Regions from separate parts of the Geodermatophilus sp. SYSU D00700 genome, predicted to be linked through region 1. Evidence: riboswitches for the same ligand, from Rfam matches in the RefSeq annotation. Region 1 holds a riboswitch; each other region holds the start of a gene.

The links. A riboswitch is a leader RNA that binds a small molecule or an ion and turns the genes downstream of it on or off. The one in region 1 is predicted to bind cyclic di-AMP.
Region 2: linked by a shared signal. The riboswitch ahead of ACI79V_RS17920 (C40 family peptidase) and the one ahead of ACI79V_RS09695 (transglycosylase family protein) in region 1 are both predicted to bind cyclic di-AMP.
Region 3: linked by a shared signal. The riboswitch ahead of ACI79V_RS01855 (aggregation-promoting factor C-terminal-like domain-containing protein) and the one ahead of ACI79V_RS09695 (transglycosylase family protein) in region 1 are both predicted to bind cyclic di-AMP.
Region 4: linked by a shared signal. The riboswitch ahead of ACI79V_RS01040 (aggregation-promoting factor C-terminal-like domain-containing protein) and the one ahead of ACI79V_RS09695 (transglycosylase family protein) in region 1 are both predicted to bind cyclic di-AMP.

Annotation. Positions count from the first base shown of each region.
Region 1 covers NZ_JBJGZA010000009.1:74,083-79,153, reverse strand. Annotated here, with positions in the region: gene ACI79V_RS09700 (nucleotidyltransferase domain-containing protein) at 1-457, shown strand, start outside; gene ACI79V_RS09695 (transglycosylase family protein) at 522-1,634, opposite strand; cyclic di-AMP (ydaO/yuaA leader) riboswitch at 1,639-1,807, opposite strand; gene menD (2-succinyl-5-enolpyruvyl-6-hydroxy-3-cyclohexene-1-carboxylic-acid synthase) at 2,138-3,841, opposite strand; gene ACI79V_RS09685 (o-succinylbenzoate synthase) at 3,838-4,794, opposite strand; gene menE (o-succinylbenzoate--CoA ligase) at 4,836-5,071, shown strand, end outside.
Region 2 covers NZ_JBJGZA010000028.1:50,664-55,734, reverse strand. Annotated here, with positions in the region: gene ACI79V_RS17935 (transglycosylase domain-containing protein) at 1-1,413, shown strand, start outside; partial or broken gene ACI79V_RS17930 (YhjD/YihY/BrkB family envelope integrity protein) at 1,452-2,270, opposite strand; gene ACI79V_RS17925 (hypothetical protein) at 2,326-2,547, opposite strand; cyclic di-AMP (ydaO/yuaA leader) riboswitch at 2,737-2,872, shown strand; gene ACI79V_RS17920 (C40 family peptidase) at 2,880-4,007, shown strand; gene ACI79V_RS17915 (DUF3817 domain-containing protein) at 4,144-4,461, shown strand; gene ACI79V_RS17910 (serine hydrolase domain-containing protein) at 4,477-5,071, shown strand, end outside.
Region 3 covers NZ_JBJGZA010000002.1:34,862-39,932, reverse strand. Annotated here, with positions in the region: gene ACI79V_RS01870 (acyl-CoA dehydrogenase family protein) at 1-175, opposite strand, end outside; gene ACI79V_RS01865 (FAS1-like dehydratase domain-containing protein) at 169-1,035, opposite strand; gene ACI79V_RS01860 (alkene reductase) at 1,108-2,184, shown strand; gene ACI79V_RS01855 (aggregation-promoting factor C-terminal-like domain-containing protein) at 2,249-2,884, opposite strand; cyclic di-AMP (ydaO/yuaA leader) riboswitch at 3,131-3,287, opposite strand; gene ACI79V_RS01850 (VOC family protein) at 3,502-3,927, opposite strand; gene ACI79V_RS01845 (TcmI family type II polyketide cyclase) at 3,924-4,607, opposite strand; gene ACI79V_RS01840 (hypothetical protein) at 4,618-4,815, shown strand; gene ACI79V_RS01835 (cytochrome P450 family protein) at 4,784-5,071, opposite strand, start outside.
Region 4 covers NZ_JBJGZA010000001.1:213,828-218,898, reverse strand. Annotated here, with positions in the region: gene ACI79V_RS01050 (LLM class flavin-dependent oxidoreductase) at 1-899, opposite strand, end outside; gene ACI79V_RS01045 (hypothetical protein) at 1,260-2,081, shown strand; cyclic di-AMP (ydaO/yuaA leader) riboswitch at 2,233-2,393, shown strand; gene ACI79V_RS01040 (aggregation-promoting factor C-terminal-like domain-containing protein) at 2,628-3,593, shown strand; gene ACI79V_RS01035 (class I SAM-dependent methyltransferase) at 3,679-4,317, shown strand; gene ACI79V_RS01030 (TetR/AcrR family transcriptional regulator) at 4,349-5,014, shown strand.

The sequences.
Region 1 (5,071 bases):
CGTCGTCCGCGACGCCGCGGGCGCGGACCTGGTGGCGCACGCCGACCGGTTCGTCTCCCGCGTGGCCGCCGACCGCTTCCTCGGCTACCTGAGGGGCCAGCGGGCGGCGATGACCGGCGCAGCCGGCGCGCACACGAACCGCCCTGGACTCGTCGCCGCGCACGGGTTCGACGTCAAGTACGCGATGCACGCGCTGCGGCTGGGCATCCAGGGGGTGGAGTTGCTGACGACCGGCCGGATCACCCTGCCGGTGCCCGAGCCCCACCGCACGTACCTGCGGAGCATCCGCCGGGGCGAGGTACCGCTGGCCGAGGTGGTCGCCGCGGTCGACGACGCCGAGGCCCGGCTGCTGGCGCTGCGCGACAGCCCGGCGGTGCCGGCCGCGCCCGACCGCGCCTGGGTGGACGCGTGGCTGCACCGCTCGTACCTCGCCCACTGGACGGCTCGCGGCCGCTGACCGGTCCGACGACGAGGGCCCCGGCCGCTGGGCAGCGGCCGGGGCCCTCGTCGGGGGGTGAGGATCAGCCCACGTAGTTCACGTGCACGTGGTCGTGGTGGTTCGCGGTCACGCTGCCGCGGTCGGCCATCGCCTTCCACGCGCCGTCGGGCGAGGTCAGGATCCGCTGCTCCCAGATGACGTACTCGACGCCGAGCTCGTCCCAGTGGTCGACGTGGTACTGGGCGATGGCGTCACCGAGGGCGTTGTCGGTCATGACCATGTAGTCCAGCGCCAGGCCCGACGGGTGCCCGTTCGGGTCGACCGCGCTCCCGCGCGTACCGCCGAGGGTGATGTCGGCGGCGCCCGGCACGTTGCTCACGACGGCGTTCGCGGCGGCCTGCACGACCGCCTTGACCGGGCCGGCGCTGTTGGTGATCGACGCGATCGCGGAGGCGACCTGCGGGGCGACCTCGGCCAGCGGGGCCACCGCGGGCGCGGGGGCGGACTCGCCGGCGGAGGCGGTCGCGGCGGGGGCCTCCGGGGCCGGAGCGGCCTGGGCCGGGGCCGCGCCGCTGACGGCGAGCACCTGACCGGGGTAGATCCGGTTCGGGTTGCTGCCGATGACGTCGACGTTGCGCTCGTAGAGCTCGCGCCAGCCCTGCTGGTGGGCGGCGGCGATCTCCTTCACGGTGTCGCCCCAGCGGACGGTGTAGTCCTCGGTGGCGGCGTCGTCGGCGTGGTCGTGGGAGTGACCGGCCTCCGCGGCCGGGGCGGGTGCCTCGGCGGCGGGAGCGGGGGCGGCGGGCGCCTCGGCGGCGGCCGCGGTGGTGCCCTCGGTCAGGTACTTGCCGCAGCTCGGCCAGGCGCCGATGCCCTGGCCCTCGAGGACGCGCTCGGCGATCTCGATCTGCTGGGCCGGGGTGGCCAGGTCGGCGCGGGCGGCGAGCTCGGTGCCGCCGAAGCCGGCCCAGGTGGACTGGCTGAACTGCAGGCCGCCGTAGTAGCCGTTGCCGGTGTTGATGCTCCAGTTGCCGCTGGACTCGCACTGGGCGACGTCGGTCCAGTCGTGGCTGGTGGAGGCGGAGGCCGGGGAGCTGAGGACGCCGAGACCGACGACGGTGGCGCCGGCGGCGACAGGGGCCCGGGCGATGACCTTCTTGGTGCGGACGTAGCGGGGTGCGCGGTGCTTGGGCATGGTGATGATCTCCCGATCACCGCCGGCGAGGTGAGCTGTCGGGTTCGGGCGATCGGTGCCCGGCCGCGGTCCGCGGCTTCACCCCGAGGCGCGTTCGGGTCCGGCCCCCGTGGGCCGTCGCGCGCCGGAAGTGGGTCCCCCACCCCTGCCCTGGGTGTTGGTGTGGACGACCGGTGGGCAGGGTTTGGCGGACCGGCGCCGCGCTCCGTTCTGCTGAGCGCAGCCAAAAAGCTACCTACGGTCATGGCAACTGTCGCTGTGTCGCCGGTCACACTGCGATTAGGAGGGGACACGTGGGGTAGCGCGTGACGCTGCCGTGACCAACCGACCGCCTGCGGCGCCGGCGGGCCGGCAGTGGGGAACGCGCTGGTCACCGGCGACTCGCCCCCCGGTCCGCGTGGTCCGGCGCGGCCCCGGCGACCGGCCCCCCGGGACCCTGCGGGCACGTCGCTCGTGATGGACGCCACGGGACGGACCGGTCCTCCACCGCCCGTCCCGCCCGGTCAGCCGAGGGCGTGGGCGGCGGCGTCCCGGAGCGCGACGGCGAGGTCGGCCTCGGCGCGCTGGTCGGTGCGGACGACGACGACCCGCGGCCCGCCCGCCGCCAGCGCGGCCGGCAGCTCGCCGGCCGAGGAGACCGCCGTCGCCGTCCAGCCCAGCGCCTGCGCGACCGCTGCCAGGTCGCGCCCGTGCGGCGTCCCGAACACCCGCCGGTAGTCGCGCGCGTACGCCGCCCGGCCGGGCTCGAGCTGGGCGAAGATCCCGCCGCCGTCGTTGTCCGGGACGACGAGCGTGAGGTCCGGACGCGGCTCGCCCTCGCCGGTGAGCAGGCCCTGCAGGTCGTGCAGGAACGTCAGGTCGCCCAGGAGCGCCACCGTCGGGCCGCCGTGCGCCAGCGCCGCCCCGACCGCGGTCGAGACGGTCCCGTCGATGCCGGCCACCCCGCGGTTGGCCAGCACGGCGACGTCGCCGCGCGGCACGGCGAGGCGGTCGACGTCGCGCACCGGCGTCGAGGAGCCGAGCACCAGCAGCGCCCCGGCCGGCAGCGCGGCGACGACGTCGCGGGCCAGGCGGGCGGCGGTGAGGCCCGGCGCGGCGTCGAGCAGCGCGTCGACGGCGGTCCCGACGCGGGCGGCGGCGTCGGACCAGGCCCCGGCCCACGCCCCGGTCCACGCCCCGGCCCGTCCGGGGTCCGACGGCGGCCCGGCGGGCGGGGCGGCCCGCGAGACCAGCGCGCTCGACCGGCCCGCGTCGGGCCAGCGCGGGGTCGCCGCGACCGTCTCGACCCGCACCCGCGGGTCGGCGAGCAGCGCCGACACCGGCCGCGACAGCGTGGGCCGGCCGACCACCACGACCCGCTCGGGCCGGTGCGTGTCCAGCCAGGCGGGGACGCCGAGCAGCAGCGCCCCGCCGCGGACGGCGTCGCCGGTCCACGCGCCGCCGCTGGGCTCGGCGACCACCGGCCAGCCCGAAGCAGCGGCCCCGGCGGCCCAGGCCCGGCCGGCCGCGGGTGGTCCGTCGCCGGCCACCACGAGGGTGCGCGGCCCGTCCCCGACCGGACCGGCCGGGACGGGCGCGGGCGCCCCGGCCGTCCACGGGGCACCGCCGGCGCGACCGGCCCACGGGCCATCGAGCGGGCCGGGCTCCCCGTCGGGCAGCAGCGGGTCCCGGAAGGACAGGTTCAGCTGCACGGGGCCGGGGTCGCCGGACAAGGCGCCGGTGGCCGACAGCAGCGCCCGCGACACCACCGAGCGCCAGTAGCGGTTCTGCGCGGCCTCCCGCCCGGCCTCGGGCACCCCGACGTCGGCCGCCCAGCGCACCGCGCCGCCGTAGAGGCCGGGCTGCTCGATCGTCTGGTTGGCACCGGTGGACCGCAGCTCCGGCGGCCGGTCGGCGGTGAGCGCGAGCAGCGGGACGCCGCTGACGTCGGCCTCGAGCACCGCGGCGTGCAGATGCGCGGTCGCCGTCCCGGAGGTGGTGAGCACCGGCACCGGGCGGCCGGAGGCGCGCGCCAGGCCGAGGGCGAGGAAGGAGGCGGTCCGCTCGTCGATGCGCACGTGCAGCCGCACGGCACCGGCCCGCTCGGCGGCGGCGAGCGCGAGCGCGACCGGGGCCGAGCGCGAGCCGGGGGCGAGGACGGCGTCGCGGACCCCGCCGCGGACCAGCTCGTCGACCAGCACGCGGGCCAGCGCGGTGGAGGGGTTCACGCGGCGAGCACCGCGGTGAGCCGCGCCGACCACCGGGCGGTCACGTCGTCCGGCGCGGCCACGGCGGCCCGCCGGTCGGGCACCACCGCCCGCACCGGCAGCGCGCCGTCGACGGGCACCAGCGGATCGCCGCTCACGTCGCCGTCGAGCAGCGCTGCGGTGGCCAGGCCGCAGGCGAAGGGCAGCTCGGGCAGCGCGGCGGCCAGCGCGACGCCCGCCGCGAGGCCCACCGAGGACTCCAGGGCCGAGGACACGACGCACGGCAGCCCGTGCGCCTCGGCGACCCGCAGCGCCGCGCGCACACCGCCCAGCGGCTGCACCTTGAGGACGACGACGTCGCAGGCCCCGCGCAGGTCGACCGCGAGCGGGTCGCCGGCGCGCCGGACGGCCTCGTCGGCGGCGATCCGGACGTCGATCCGCCGGCGCAGCGCGCACAGCTCGTCGAGCGTCGCGCACGGCTGCTCGACGTACTCGAGGCCGACCCGGTCGAGCTCCCGGATGCGGGCGGCCGCGGTGTCGACGTCCCAGGCGGCGTTGGCGTCGACCCGGAGCGCGCCGGACGGGCCGAGCGCGTCGCGGACGGCCTCCACGCGGGCGAGGTCGTCGGCCGGCGTCTGCCCGGGCTCGGCCACCTTGACCTTCGCCGTCCGGCAGCCCGACGCCACCACGATCGCGCGCGCCCGCTCGGGGCCCACCGCGGGCACGGTCACGTTCACCGGCACCGCGTCGCGCAGCGGCGCCGGCCAGCCGTGCAGCGCGGCCTCGGCGGCGGCCGGCCACCAGCGGCGGCTCTCGACGGTGCCGTAGTCCCAGAAGGGCGAGAACTCGCCCCAGCCGGCCGGGCCGCGCACCAGGACGCCGTCGCGCACGTCGATGCCGCGGAAGCGGGTGCGCATCGGCACCGACCACACCGCCGCCTCCTCGATCCCCGGCGGGAGGGCGGCGGTGATCACGCCCGCCAGCGTAGATCGCGCGCCTCGTACCCTGGTTCGACGTGCCCCGGCAGCTGACCGTCCTCCCCGCGCCGGACGATCCCGACGGCGTGCTGCGCACCGTGCTGCCCGCCGTCCGCGCGGCCCTCGACGGCGGTCCGCCGGTGGCCGTCCTCCCGTCGGGTCCCGCCGCCGCGGCCGCCCGCGCGGTCCTCGCGCCGGACGAGCCGCTGGAGGACGGCGCCGACGTCGTCGTCGTCACCTCCGGCTCCACCGGCGGCGGCCGCGGGGTGCTGCT
Region 2 (5,071 bases), on a different contig from region 1:
CAGGAGTCGTTCAACCTCAACACCTGGCCCAGCCAGGGCTCGGGCTCGACGTACAAGGTCTTCGTGGCCGCCGCGGCGCTGGCCCGGGGATACTCCTCCACCTACACGCTCACCGCCGCCGACCCCTACGTCTCCCGCGTGTACTCCGGCCCCTGTCAGGGCCGCGACACCGACGGCCGGTACTGCGTGCGCAACGCCGGGTCGGGCTACCGCCCGACGCTGGACCTGACCACCGCGCTCTACCAGTCCTCCAACACCTACTTCCTCGCGCTCGAGGACGCCCTCGGCAGCGTCGAGGAGCCGGTGCGGATGGCCGAGGCCGCGGGCCTGTTCCAGTTCAGCCCGCCGGAGCTGCCGCAGCAGATCATCGACGAGAACCGCGGCTCGTTCACCTTCGGCGCCGAGGCCACCAGCCCGCTCGCCCTGGCCAGCGCCTACTCGACGTTCGCGGCCGGCGGCACGCAGTGCGACGTCGTCCCGGTGACCGCCGTGCTCGACGCCGCCGGGCAGCCGGCCCGGGGTGCCGACGGCGAGCCGCTGCCGGTGGGCGACCGGTGCACGCCCGAGGCCATCCCTCCGGGCGTGGCCACCACGATGAACCAGATCCTCCGCAAGGACGTCGAGCCGGGGTACCGCGGGCAGACCGGGGCGCGCGCCTACGTCCGCGGGCACCAGATCGCCGGCAAGACCGGGACCTCGCAGGACAACTACTCGGTGGCCTTCGTCGGCTACACGCCCGAGATCACCGCGAGCGTCATGGTGCTCAACCCCAAGGAGAACGAGGACGTCGGCGGCTTCGGTGGCGGCAAGGGCGCCACGATCTGGCGGGACGCGATGGAGCCGATCCTCACCGCCCGGGGCAGCGGTGAGTTCCCGCCGGCCGACGAGACGGTGGAGCACGGCAACACCAGGCCGGTGCCCGGCTGCTCGGGCGCGCGCAGCTGCGAGCGGGTCCTCGCCGAGGCCGGCTTCACGCCGCAGACGCTGCGGGTCGACAGCGACGAGCCGGCCGGCGCCTTCCTCGGGACCAGCCCGCCCCGGGGTGCCCGGGCGGTGCCCGGCCAGGTCGTGTCGATCCTGGTGAGCAACGGCAGCGACTACGTCGAGCCGGCTCCCGAGCCGGTCACCCCCGACCCCGCCCCCGATCCCGAGCCGCCCGCCCCGGCGCCGGAGCCCGCTCCGGAACCCCCGCCCGGGCCCCCGCCGCCGGAACCGGCTCCGGAACCGGCTCCGGAACCGGCTCCGGAACCCCCGCCCGGACCCCCGCTGCCCGGCACCGTGCCGGAGGATCCGGCCGGGGCGCTGCCGGCCCCGGGGGAGGGCGCGCCCCCGGCGCCCGCGGCGCCGCCGCCCCCGGCGCCCGCGGAGCCGGCACCCGCGCCGGCCGAGGGGGCGCCCTGGAGCCCGGGGTAGTGGGCGCCGGCCCGACGCCGGGCGAGCCGCTCGTCGAGCGACTGGGTGAGCAGCCACCCGGCCAGCAGCACCAGGTGCAGCAGGAACAGCCACAGCCCGACGGCGACCACCGCCCCGACGACGACCAGGCCGCCGAACGGGGCGCCGAGGTCCAGCGGCAGGGACAGGAACAGGACGAAGCCCTGCAGGAACCCCGACAGGCAGGCCGCGGTGAACAGCGCCCCGCTGGTGAGCGCCGTCCAGCGGAAGCGCCCGCCGGACACCACGCCGTAGCCCCACAGCAGCGGCACCGTGAGGACGAACAGCACCGAGTAGTAGCCGACGGCGAGGCGGCCGACCACCGCCCCGGCGCCGTCCTCGCGGGCCAGGTCGGCCATCACCCGGGCCGCGAGCAGCAGCGGGTACAGCAGCAGCGGTGAGACGACCACCAGCGGCAGGCTCAGCAGGCGGCCGCGCCAGCCGGTCAGGCTCTCCCGGCGGGGGCTGAACCGCAGCAGCGCCCGGCGCAGCCCCTCGCCGTAGAACGTCAGCGGCACCAGTGCCAGCACGAAGCCCAGGAGGTCCAGGCGGGTGCCGGCGTCGACCAGGCGCTCGACCGCCTCCGGGGCGCCCAGCGGGGTGGGCAGCAGCTCGGTCAGCCGGGCGGCGAGCGCGCGCACCTCGTCGGCCGAGGTCGCCAGCGCGGTCAGCCGCACCGCGACCAGCAGCAGCGGCACCACCGCGATGCCGGCGTAGAAGGTCAGTCCCGCCGCGATCAGGGCGAGGTCGCGCCCGCGGAGCAGCTGCTGGGCGCCGGCCAGCAGGCCCCTCGTCTCGGTTCGTAGGCGGGCTGCGGTCCACCTGCGTTCCGGAGTCACCCGCCCATGCCACCAGCCCCCGCGACCGGGCGCCCGTCGGGGGGCCGGTGGACGGTCAGTCCTCGGAGGTGTCGTCGGTGGTGGGCGCGTCGTTGCCGGGGTTGGGGCCGGTCTCCTGGCACGCGGCGTCGTTCTCGTTGCTGGCGTTCTCGCCGCTCGCGTCGCAGTTGGTGGGCCCGCGGGAGAAGTCGGTGTTGTCGCCGCAGGCGGTCAGGGAGCCGAACAGCGCGAGCACGACCAGCGGCCGGGTCAGGCGCATCCGGGTGGAGGTGGACATGCCTGACTCCTACACGCCCCGGAGCCCGGCCAAACCGCCAGGGGCAGGCAGTCCGGTGACCGGGCGACCACGGAATGTCACCGATGTGATTACACCGGGGTGATTGTCACGCGTCCGTCACGACCCTTACTCTGTGTGCGTCCAACGGGGCGCTCCGTCACTGACCTGGGTGACACCCCGAGGACGCCGTCGAGCCGGTCGCCCCGCGGGGCGCCGGGCCGGGGACCCACCGCAGTCCTGGGGTGCAGCGCGTGTCCGCACGCGCCGGGCGAGTCCACGCCCGAACCCGTCAGCTAACCCGGTAGGCGGCCTGGGAAGAGGAGAACCGCCGCGTGGCGTCCCTGCGCACGTCTGTCCCCGGCACGCCCGTGACCGGCCGCCCGGCCCGCCGCCGGCAGGGTCGCCGCGCCGCCCTCGTCCTCGCCGGGGCCGTGGGGCTCGGCGTGGGGGTTGGGGTGGTCCCCTCGTCCGCCCTGGCCGAGGAGCCCACGACGGCGGCTGAGGCCGCACAGCTCGTGGCCGCCCGCGGGCACGAGCTCGAGGTCGTCACCGAGCAGTTCAACGAGGCCCGCGAGGTGCTCGCCGCGCAGCAGGCCGCGGCCGAGACCGCCGCCGCCTCCCTCGCCCAGGCCCAGGCCGCCGTCGGCACCGCCCGCGAGCAGGTCGTCGGCATCGCCCGCTCCGCCTACACCGGCAACGGCATGGGTTCGCTGCAGGCGCTCCTGACCAGCGAGGACGCCGACGAGTTCGTCAACCGCGTCAGCCTCCTGCAGGGCGTCGCCGGCTACCAGGGCGAGCTGCTCGGCCAGGCGGTCGCGGCGACCGACACCGCCACCGCCGCCCAGGCCGCCGCCACCGATGCCGCCGTCGAGGCGCAGCGCCAGTACGACGCCGTCGCTGCCCAGCAGGTCGACCTCGAGGACCAGATCGCCGCCTACCAGGCCGACTTCGCCCGGCTGACCGCCGAGGAGCAGCGCGCCGCGCTCGAGGCCGCCGCGGCCGCGCACGCCGCCGAGGACGAGCGGGCCAGCCGCGACGACGAGCGCGAGGAGCCCGCCGCGGCGCAGCCCGCCGAGGAGGCGCCGGCAGCGGCGGCCGCGCCGGCCAGCGGCGTCGCCGGCACCGTCGTGGCCACCGCCATGGCGCAGCGGGGCGACCCCTACGTGTGGGCCGCCGCCGGCCCGGACTCCTTCGACTGCTCGGGCCTGACCCAGTACGCCTTCAAGGCCGCCGGGATCAGCCTCCCGCACTCGAGCCGGATGCAGTCGCAGATGGGCACCGCGGTCTCCCGGGCCGACCTGCAGCCCGGTGACCTGGTGTTCTTCTACAGCCCGGTCAGCCACGTGGGCATCTACATCGGCAACGGCCAGATGGTGCACGCGCCCACCTCCGGCGACGTCGTCAAGGTGGCCGGCGTCGACTCGATGGGCGGCTACGCCGGCGCCCGCCGCATCGGCTGAGGAAGGGCCACCCTCCTCCCCGGGAGGGTGGCCGTTCCGGCGCGTTGCCGGGGTCACACCCGGTCCGGGACCTCCGGCGGAGCCTGCCGCGTTGCACCCTGCGGAGCCGCCGCCGATCCGTGAGGACCGCATCCCCGTGAACCCCCGCACCGTCGCCACCGCCTTCCGCGTCGTCGCCGTCGCCGAGGCGCTGTCCTGGGTGGGCCTGCTGGCCGGGATGTACGTGAAGTACGTGCCGGAGACCTCCGAGGTCGGCGTGCAGGTGTTCGGCCCGGTCCACGGCGCGGTGTTCGTCGCCTACGTCGTCGTGGCGCTGGTCGCGGCCCGGGTGCTCCGCTGGTCCCCGGGGACGACGCTGCTGGCGCTCGCCGCCTCGATCCCGCCGCTGGTCACCGTCGTCTTCGAGCGCTGGGCCGGCCGCACGGGGAGGCTGGCGGTCCCCGCGCGGGCCTGACCTACGGTTCCGGGCATGCCGACCGTGCTGCCCGCCACCGCCCGCACCCTGCTGGCCCGCACCGCCCGGGTGCAGCGCGACGGCCGCGCGCCGAGCCTGGTGGCCGGCGTCGTACGGGACGGCGGCCTGGCGTGGTCGGCCGGCCGCGGCGACGTCGCCGAGCCGCACACCGACGTCCAGTACCGGCTCGGCTCGATCAGCAAGACGGTCACCGCGGTCGCCGTCCTGCGGCTGCGCGACGAGGGCCGGCTCGGCCTCGACGACCCGCTCGACCGGCACCTGCCCGGCACCCCGCTGGGCGACCGCTCGATCGGGCAGCTGCTGTCGCACCTGGCCGGCGCGTCCGCCGAGAGCCCCGGCGGCTGGTGGGAGCGGGTGCCCGGCGGGTCCCTGGCCGACCTGGCGCTCGGCGGGGACGACGTCGTCCTGGGCGAGGCCCGGCGCTTCCACTACTCCAACCTCGGCTTCGGCCTGCTCGGCGAGCTCGTGGCCCGGCTGCGCGGGCGGGCGTGGGACGACGTCGTCACCGCCGAGGTGCTCGGGCCGCTGGGCATGACCCGGACGACGCCACGCCCGTCCGGCCGCGCCGCGCAGGGCTGGGCCGTGCACC
Region 3 (5,071 bases), on a different contig from region 1:
CCTCGCCCCACGGCTCGGGGACGGCCAGGCCGAAGGCGCCGAGCTCCTTCATCCGCTCGACCAGCGCCTCGGGGTACTCGTCGGCGTGCTCGAGCTCGCGGACGACCGGGCGGACCTCCCGGTCGACGAAGGCCCGCACGATGGCGACGATGTCGCGCTCCTCGGGGCTCAGCACCGCGGGCCCTCGGCGAGCACCGCGGTCCCGGTGACCGACGCGGGCGCGCCCACCGTCCCCGCGGACAGCGCGAACCGGTCGCCGTCGAGCCGCCCGCCCGCCCGCACCGGCGGACCCGCGTACGCCGGGCGGACCAGGCGGTGGCTGAACGACGTGACGGACCGGTCCGGCAGGTGACGGCGCGGGACCTCCAGCAGCAGCAGCGCCAGCAGCGGCCCGTGCACGACCAGACCCGGGTGACCCTCCACCTGCGTCGCGTAGGGCTGGTCGTAGTGGATGCGGTGCGCGTTGTAGGTGAGTGCGCTGAACCGGAACAGCAGCGGCGGGTCGGGCAGCACCTCGACCACGTGGTCGCCGATGTCGGCGGGGGAGCCGGCGCCCGCCGGGGCCGGGGAGGAGCCGGCCTCCTGGGAGCGGTAGACGACGTCCTGCTCCTCGGTGACCAGCAGCGCGCCGTCCTCCCGGTACTCGCTGCGCACGGTGACCAGCAGCATCTCCCCGCTCCGGCCGGTCTTGACCTCGCAGCGGGCCAGCGACGACGTCCGCTCCACCGCCGACCCCACCCGCAGCGGAGCGGTGACCTGGAGCCGCCCGCCGGCGATCATCCGGCGCCGGTGCGGCAGCGGCGGGAGGAAGTGCCCGGCGCGGGGGTGGCCGTCGTCGCCGAGGTCGGCGGTGGCCGGCCGGTCGAGGAAGGTGAACACGTGCCAGCCCGGCGGCAGCGGGTCGCCGTCGGCCAGCGGCGGGGCGGGCTGGTCGAGCAGCGCGGCGAAGGCGGCCGCGGGCCCGGGCGCGACCACCGCGGTGCCGGTCAGCGGGCCCGGGGACCAGCCCGCGACGGCGTCGGTCAGGGAGGACACGGCGTCATCGTGCCGCCTGTGACGCCGCCCGCACCCCGGAATGGCGCGGGCCGTGCGGGTGTCGGAACCGGCGTGGACCTGTTCTCACCCGTGAAACTCGGCGACCTCGAGCTCGCCAACCGCGTGGCCATGGCGCCCCTGACCCGGATGCGGTCCGGCTCCTCGGGCGTGCCCGGCGACCTCGTCGTCGAGCACTACGCGCAGCGCGCCGGCGTTGGCCTGGTCGTCACCGAGGGCACCTACCCGAACCACGAGTCGCAGTCCTTCGTCGGCCAGCCCGGCATCGTCACCGACGAGCAGGTGGCCGGCTGGCGCCGCGTCGCCGAGGCGGTGCACGCCCGCGGCGGCCGGATCGTCCTGCAGGTCATGCACGGCGGGCGGGTCACCCACCCCGACGTCAACGGCGGCCGCCGCGTGGTGGCCCCCAGCGCCATCGCGATCGACGGCGCCGGCCACACCGAGAAGGGCAAGCAGCCCTACCCGGTGCCGCACGCGCTGACCACCGAGGAGGTCCGGGACGTCGTCCGGGACTTCCGGCGGGCCGCCGAGCGCGCCGTGGAGGCCGGGCTGGACGGCGTGGAGGTCCACGGCGCCAACGGCTACCTGCTGCACGAGTTCCTGGCGCCGTCGTCCAACGTCCGCGACGACGAGTACGGCGGCTCGCCGGAGAACCGGGCCCGCCTGGTGGCCGAGGTGGTCACCGCGGTCGCCAACGCGATCGGCGCCGGCCGCGTGGGCCTGCGGATCTCGCCCGAGCACGGCATCCAGGACGTCCTCGAGCCCGACCGCGGCGACGTCCTCGCCACCTACGGCGCGCTGCTCGACCGGCTGCGTCCGCTCGGCCTGGCCTACCTGTCGGTGCTGCACCGGGAGCCCGCCGGCGACCTGGTCCAGGAGCTGCGCCGCCGCTCCGGCGCGCCGCTGATGGCCAACAGCGGCTTCGGCGCCGTCACCACCCGCGAGGAGGCGGTGGCGCTCATCGAGGCCGCGCACGCCGACGTCGTCGCCGTGGGCCGGGCGGTGATCGCCAACCCCGACCTGGTCGAGCGCTGGGCCGGGGAGCACCCGGAGAACGAGATCCGGTCGCACCTGTTCTACGCGTCGGGTGCCGAGGGCTACACCGACTACCCCACACTGCGCGCCAGCTGAGACGCCGCGCGGCGACCCGGGAGCCCCCACCGGACGGGCCGGAGGGGGCTCCCGGGTCAGTCGGTCAGTACCAGTTGTTGGCCTGGAAGTGGCTCCAGGCCGCGCAGGGGCTGCCGTACCGGTTCTCGATGTAGACCAGCCCCGCGTCGATCTGCCGGTACGGGTCCGACGTCTTCGCGATGCCGGTGCCCGCCCAGGTGGAGTCGAGGAACTGGGCGATGCCGTAGGCGGTGCTGCTGGGGTTCTGCGCGTTCGGGTTCCAGCCGCTCTCCCGCTCCCAGAGCTGCTCGAGGCAGCCGAACTGGGTGGCGTTCCCGCCGAGCTGGGCCAGGGCGTAGTCCTTGTAGGCCGCCTCGCCCGAGGCGGCGGGTGCCGCGGCCGGCGCGGGAGCCGGTGCCGGGGCGGGTGCGGAGGCCGGCGCGGGAGCCGGTGCCGCCGCGGGAGCGGCGGGCGCCGCCTCGCCGTCGCCCTGGTTCCAGCCACCGTCGCGGTCACCGTCCCAGCCGCCCCACTGGGAGCTGGAGCTGCGGTCACCGGAGTCCCAGTGGTCGTCGGCTTGGGCCACCGCCTGCCCGCCGAAGGTGAGGGCGAGGGTCATCGCCCCCGTGGCGGTCAGCAGGTGCAGGACGCGGCGGCGCGGTCGCGCGGCGACGAGGGTGTCCTGGGCGGCGGTGTGCTCGAGGTCGGTGGGGGCATGCATCGGGTCGTCCTCCTGGAGGTGTGGTCGCCGGACGCCGTCACCGGACGGCGCCGGGTGGGTCGGGATGCGGTGGGCCCCGAGGCCCGTGAGGGCAGGGGTCGGCAGCCGGGCGCGCGGCACCGGCCGGACCAGGGGCCCGGCTGCGGGCGTGCGACGGCTGCTGCGTGCAGTGGCTGGGCAGGCGGGAGCGCGACGGTCCCGGACCTGGGCGCGCGGGGGCTCGGGGCCCCAGGGCGCGGATGTACTCCGTCCTCCCGTGGCCGCCTACCAGGTGAGCTGACGGGTTCGGGCTGGGAGTGCCCTACCCGCTCCCGGAGGGCCGGGAGCGGGACTCACCCCGGTGGTGCAGGTGGGTCCCCGGCTCGCACCCACGGGGGTGGGCGCGACTCGGCGGCATCCGGCAGGGGCCCCCGGACGGGGACGAGACGACCGGCCGGACGCCGAAACGCTAAGGACGTGACCGGATGGTCACAATCGGAGGTGCCGACCGGAGCGCGACAGGCCGACGCCACGTCCCCTCCGCGCACGGCTGGTCACCCCGCGCGACCAATCTCCTCCGGACACGCCGCGGCCGCCGGGACCACGGGTCCCGGCGGCCGCGTCCGATCGCGTGCGGACTACCCGGGTCGGCGGGCACCGTCCCCGGGGAGGTCGGCTGCGTGGTGCCGCTCGGAGGAGATGCCGACCACGTTGCCGAACGGGTCGACGACGGCGGCGCTGACGATCGGCCCGTGCGGCGTGAGCGGGATGTACTCCTTCGCGCCCATCGCGGTGAGCCGCTCGAGCACGGCGTCGAGGTCGTCGACGTCCCAGTAGCCGACCGCGCCGCCGGTCTCCAGCGCCATGCCCGGAGGGGCGGAGGCGCGGGAGGCGATCGCCAGTGACGTCCCCTCGTCGATGCGGAACTTCGCGTAGCTGGGCCGTCCGCCCGGGCCGGGCCTGGTGAAGCCCGGCCCGGTACCCAGGAGCTCCGTGTACCAGGCGACGGCCGCGGCTACGTCGTCGGCGAAGTAGGTCTGGTTGGCGAACCGGCGCAGGCTCATGACGTGCCCTCGCGGGGCGCGGGAAGCTGGTCCCCGGGCGCCCAGTCGGGAGCCGTCCAGCGGTGGAAGACCCGGGCCACCGAGTCGCGCGGGGTCTGCCACGTCTCGGGGTTGTACGGGCTGACGTAGGGAGCCAGGTCCTCCATGACCTTGGCGAATGCCGGCCGCATGGACTCGTGGTTCTGCCGCACGGCCGCCGCCTTGGCCCGGTCCTGCTCCAGGAGGTGCACGAATACGTCTTCCATGGAGTACAGCCAGCGGCCGGTGACGCCGGTCTCCGTGGGCAGGCCACCCGCGTCGGATGCGGCGAACACCCGGGCGATGTCCTCCTCGCTGCCCGGCCGCATCCGCTGGACGATGACGGTCATCTCCCGGTCGGGGGAGACCTCGCCCTCGGGCACCCAGCTGTAGAAGTGCTTCGCCACCGAGTGCGACGGGTTCTGCCAGTAGCTGGGGTAGGGCGTCACGTACGGTGCGATGGCCTCGGCGATCGCCTGGAACGCCGGCAGGCCGCGGCGCTGGCCGGAGACCTCCGGGTCCTCCTTGCGCTCGATGACGTGCAGGTAGAGGCCCTCGTAGGAGAGCAGGACCCGCCCGACGACGCCCATGTCCTGCGGCCGGGTGGTCCGGTCGTAGTAGGCGAACACCGGTCCCACCTTGTCCTCGCTGCCAGGCACCATCCGGCAGACGATGACGTTGCGGAACGGCCGCCACGTGGCCGAGTTCCAGCTGGCCGGCGACGTGGACGTGTTCGTGAACTCGACCGTGTCGTTCGCCCAGGGCGGTTCGGTGGGTGTCGTCGTCGCGTCGGCTGCAGGGTCGGCCGACGGGGTCGAGGGCGGCGTGGTCTGGGTCATCACGAGCCTCCTTGGAGAGGGGTGGGGGTGAACCGCAGCGGGAGCTCGAGCAGCCCGCGGAAGGCCGACGCCGCCGGCAGCCACTGCAGCTCCTCGACGGGGACGTCGAGGCGCAGGTCGGGCAGGCGGACGAGGATCCGCCGCAGCGCGGTCGTCGCCTCCAGCCGTGCGAGGGCGGTGCCCAGGCACTTGTGGATGCCGTGCCCGAAGGACAGGTGGTGCGTGGAGCCGCGGGAGAGGTCCAGCGCGTCGGCGTCCGGGACGAACTCCGGGTCGTGGTTGGCCGC
Region 4 (5,071 bases), on a different contig from region 1:
ACGTAGTCGCGGAAGCCGAGGGTCCGCTCGATGACCTGCTGCGGGGAGCCGACGGTCAGCGGCGTCTCGCGGGAGAAGTCCTCCAGGGAGGGGCCGTGGCCGTAGACCGGCGCGTTGTCGAAGTAGGGCCGGAACTCGTCCACGGCGTCCTGCGAGTTCTTGCGCATGAACACCTGACCGCCGAGGCCGACGATCGCCTGGTCGGCGGCACCGTGGCCGTGGTGCTCGAAGCGGCGGCGGTAGAACTCGACCATCCGCTGGGTGTGCTCCTTCGGCCAGAAGATGTGGTTGTGGAAGAAGCCGTCGCCGTAGTACGCGGCCTGCTCGGCGATCTGGGGGCTGCGGATCGAGCCGTGCCACACGAACGGCGGGACGCCGTCCAGCGGGCGGGGCGTCGAGGTGAAGCCCTGCAGCGGGGTGCGGAACCGCCCCTGCCAGTCGACGACGTCCTCGTCCCACAGCCGGCGCAGCAGCGCGTAGTTCTCCACCGCCAGCGGCAGCCCGTCGCGGATGTCCTGGCCGAACCAGGGGTAGACCGGGCCGGTGTTGCCGCGGCCCATCATCAGGTCGACGCGGCCGCCGGCCAGGTGCTGCAGCATCGCGTAGTCCTCGGCGATCTTCACCGGGTCGTTCGTGGTGATCAGGGTGGTCGCCGTCGACAGCTGCAGCCGCGAGGTCTGCGCCGCGACGTAGGCGAGGGTCGTCGTCGGCGACGAGGAGAAGAACGGCGGGTTGTGGTGCTCGCCGAGGGCGAAGACGTCCAGGCCGACCTCCTCGGCCTTCTTCGCGATCGTGACGATCGCCCGGATCCGCTCCGCCTCGCTCGGCGTGCGGCCCGTCGTCGGATCGGTCGTGATGTCGCTGACCGAGAAGACGCCGAACTGCATCTCGTGCTCCATGTGGTTGAGAGTGCAACTACTGCTACGGCCCGTCCAACGGCGGCGCCCCCGCGTCCATTCCCAGGGTCTCGTGACCGTGCTGAGATGCAATGACTGCGCTCGGTGACGGATCCGGCACGTCCCGGCGATCCCACTCCGGCGGGCCCCGCGCCCCCCTGTCGGCGCCCGGCCGGTGGGTATCCGGGGTGGGATCGTGATCACCCCGACGGCCGGCCGGGGAGTCCGGACCGGCACGGCGGACCGAGGGGGACCGGGATGTCGCAGCGGGCAGGGGGAGGCGCTCAGACCGGAGCGCCGGGGGACGGCACCGGGGGGCGGCCGCCGTCGGGCGGACTCGACGGCCTGCTGGGGACCGGGCCGGTGTTCACCGGGGCGGTCCGCGGCTACGACCGCGCGCAGGTCGACGACTACGTGAACTGGGCGGAGACCGAGGTCCTCGTCCTGCGCCGGGAGAACGACCACCTGCTCAGCCGCTACGCCGCCGCCTCGGCCGAGCTGCAGAACGCCCGGCGCCGGCTGGCCGCGCTCGTCCGCGAGCGGCAGTCGCTGCCGGGGCCGGACGAGGCGCTGGAACTGGTCCGCCGGGCCGAGGCCGAGGCGGCAGCCCGGACCGCCGCCGCCGAGGAGGAAGCGCGGCGCGTGGTCGAGGAGGCCCGCACCGAGGCCGAGGCGCGGCTGAGCGGGGTCGCCGAGATGCGCGAGGCGGTCATCGCCCTGCGCGAGCAGACCCGCAGCGAGGCCGCGGCGGTGCTCGAGGCGGCCCGCCGCGAGGCGGCGGAGCTGGGCCGGGGGGCGGCCGAGGAGCGCGCCCGGCTGGACCGCGCGGCGGCCGCGGTGCGCGAGCGCCTGGACCGGGAGGCGGCAGAGGTCCGCGCCCGCGCCGACGCCGAGGCGGCTGAGCGCCGGCGGGTCGCCGAGGCCGAGCTCGCGCCGCTGCGCGACGAGCGCGACCAGGCGCGCGAGTGGCTGCTCGGGCTGACCGGGCAGATCGACCGGGCGCTGGCGGTGATCACCGGCGTGCTGCCCGACGACGTCCCCGTCCTCGCCGAGCGTCGCGAGGCGGCCGAGACCGTCGGGGAAGCCGCGGCGGGCGCCGCGCGGGAGCCGGTCGCCGCTGCCGATGCGTCGCAGGTCACTGTGTTGCGCGACACGGACCGGCCCCAGGTCGCCGCGGCCTCCTGACCAGCAGCGACACCGGCGCGGGCAGCTGCCCGGGGGGCCGGCGGGTCACACCCGTCCCGCCGGTCCCTCCGGCCCCGTGTTGTCACGGACCGGTAACGGTGTCTACGGTGGCGGGCGTCCGGTCGGTCGTCTCTCCCCGTCCGGGGAGCCTGGCCGGACGCCGCCGAGTCGTGTCCGCACCCGTGGACGCGAGCCGGGGACCCACCGCAGTACTGGGGTGAATCGCACCCGTCGAGCTCTGCTCGCGGGGGTGTAGGGCTGCTTCCCGCCCGAACCCGTCAGCTAACTCGGTAGGCGGCTCACGGAAGAAACGGAGAGCCTCCGCATGCCCCGCCTCCGGGCCCCCGCGGCCCGCAGGTGCAGCCGCCCGCGCGCGCAGCGCGGTCCCGCGTCCTCCTGACGCCGGCTCGACCCTGCCCTGCCGCGCCCCGGCGCCGACCGCGGCCGCCGGAGACCTCCCGACCAGACACGCCGTAGACCCGCGCTGCGTGCGCGTGCCCATGCCCCGGGCCGCCGCGCGCCCTCTCCCTCGGAGCGCCCACCCGCATGTTCAGCCGTACCCGTCGCACCGCCGCCGACACCCCCGTCGCCGAGACCCCCGACACCCCTGACACCGACGCCCTCGAGACCGCCGTCCTCGAGGTGGACGACGAGACCCCCGCCCCCGGCCGCGCGCGCCGCGGTGGCCTGCTGGGCTCCCGCCGCCCGGCCCTGCTGCTCGGTACCGCCGCCGCCGGCGCGCTCCTGGTCGGGGTGCTCTCCGGCACCGGCCCCGCCGCCACCGGCGGTGCCGAGGCCGACACCGCCAGCGCCTCGGTGGGCGTGGCCGAGGCGCTCGGCCTCGCGGAGCAGGGCACCGACGGCGCCGTCGAGGACGGTGACCTCGCGCCGCTGGAGGAGCTCGCCGCCTCCCGCACCGAGCGCACCGCGATCGACGCCGCCGCCGTCCAGGCCCAGGCCGCGGCCGACCAGGCCGAGCGCGACCGCATCGCCGCCGAGGAGGCCGCCCGCATCGCCGCCGAGGAGGAGGCCGCGCGCGCCGCCGCCGAGGCGCAGGCCGCTGCCGAGGCCCAGGCTGCCGCCGAGGCCCAGGCTGCCGCCGAGGCCGAGGCCGCCGCCGCGGAGGCCGCTGCTGCCGCCGAGGCCGCCGAGGCCGCCGAGGCCGCCGAGGCCCAGGCCGCCGAGTCCGCCGCGGCTCCGGCGCCGAGCAGCTCCAGCTCCGAGAGCCGCGGGTCCTTCAAGGACTACGCGCTCAGCCTCGTCGGCGCCGAGCAGTTCTCCTGCCTCGAGAAGCTCTGGGGCAAGGAGAGCAACTGGAACCCCAACGCGCAGAACCCGACCAGCACCGCCTACGGGATCGCGCAGTTCCTCGACTCCACCTGGGCCAGCACCGGCATCGCCAAGACCTCCGACGGCTACCGCCAGATCGACGCCGGCCTGATCTACATCAACGAGCGCTACGGCTCGCCCTGCGAGGCCTGGGCGCACTCGCAGGCCACCGGCTGGTACTAGGAGGACCCCGCTGCCCCCGCGCCTCGCACGCTCGGCGCGGGACCCTGCAGCGGAGCCGTTCCAGCACGTCACCTCGGGAGGGCCGGTGACCAGGGTGGTGCCCGCGGGCTTCGTCCGCGCGCACACCCAGGTCCGCCGGCCCTCCCTCGTCCCCGAGGTCCGGCTGCACGTCGCCGACGACGTCGTCGCCCTGTGGGAGGCGATGGAGACCGCCGGCGGCGCCGGTGAGGAGCCGCCGTTCTGGGCCGCGGCCTGGCCCGGCGGGCAGGCCCTGGCCCGCGCCGTGCTCGACGGCGCCGTCCCGGTCGCCGGCCGTCGCGTCCTCGACCTCGGGTCGGGCAGCGGCCTGGTCGCCGTCGCGGCCGTCCTCGCCGGCGCCCGGCACGTGCTGGCCAGCGACGTCGACCCGTTCTCGCGGACCGCGGTCGGCGTCAACGCCGTCCTCAACGGCGTGCGCGGCATCAGCGTGATCGGCGACGTCCTGCACCGCGAGCCGCCCGACGTCGACGTCGTCCTGGCCGGGGACGTCTGCTACGACCGCGTGATGACCGGGCGGGTGCTGCCGTTCCTCGACCGGGCGCGGGCCCGCGGTGCCGAGGTGCTCGTCGGGGACCCCGGCCGCCCGTACCTGCCGCACGAGCGGCTCGAGCCGGTCACCGTGCTCGACGTCCCCGAGACCGAGGGCCCGGGCCTGCGCCGCACAACGGTGTGGCGACTGCCCTGAGCGCCCCGCGGTCGTGGGTAGGGTCGCCGCCGTGGCCGCACCGCTCCCCGTCGCCCCCGGCGGCGGCCGCGGCCGCCGGGCCCGCCGCCCCTCCGGCGACGACCGGGAGCGGGCCATCCTCACCACCGCCGAGGAGCTGCTCGGGCAGCGCCCGCTGGCCGACATCTCCGTCGACGACCTCGCGCGCGGGGCGGGCATCTCCCGGCCCACCTTCTACTTCTACTTCCCGTCCAAGGACGCCGTCGTCCTCGCGCTGCTCGACCGGGTGGTGGGGGAGGCCCGCGCGTCCCGCTCGGCGGCGCTGCGCCGGGCCGGCGACGACGTCCGCGCCGGCTGGCGGGGCGCGCTCGAGGCGGTCCGCGACACCTTCGCCGCGCACCACGCCCTCACCACTGCGGCAGCGTCGCTGTTCGCCACCAGCGCCGAGGCCCGCGCGCTGTGGTCGGAGGTCATGGAGCAGTTCGTCGCCGAGACCGCCGCGGCCATCGACGCCGAGCGGGCCCGCGGCGCCGCCCCACCCGGCCCGCCGGCCCGCGACCTCGCCGTGGCGCTCAACTGGATGAACGAGCGGGTCATCCACGTGACCGCCACCGGGCAGGCGCCGGCGCTGGACGAGGCCGACCTCGTCGACGTGCTGCTCACCGTGTGGCTGCGTGCCGTCTACGGCGGCGACGGGCCGGCGGCCGCACCCACCTGACCGACGCCCCGTCGACGTACTCGACACGGTGTCGAGTAGTGTCGCCCAGGTCACCCC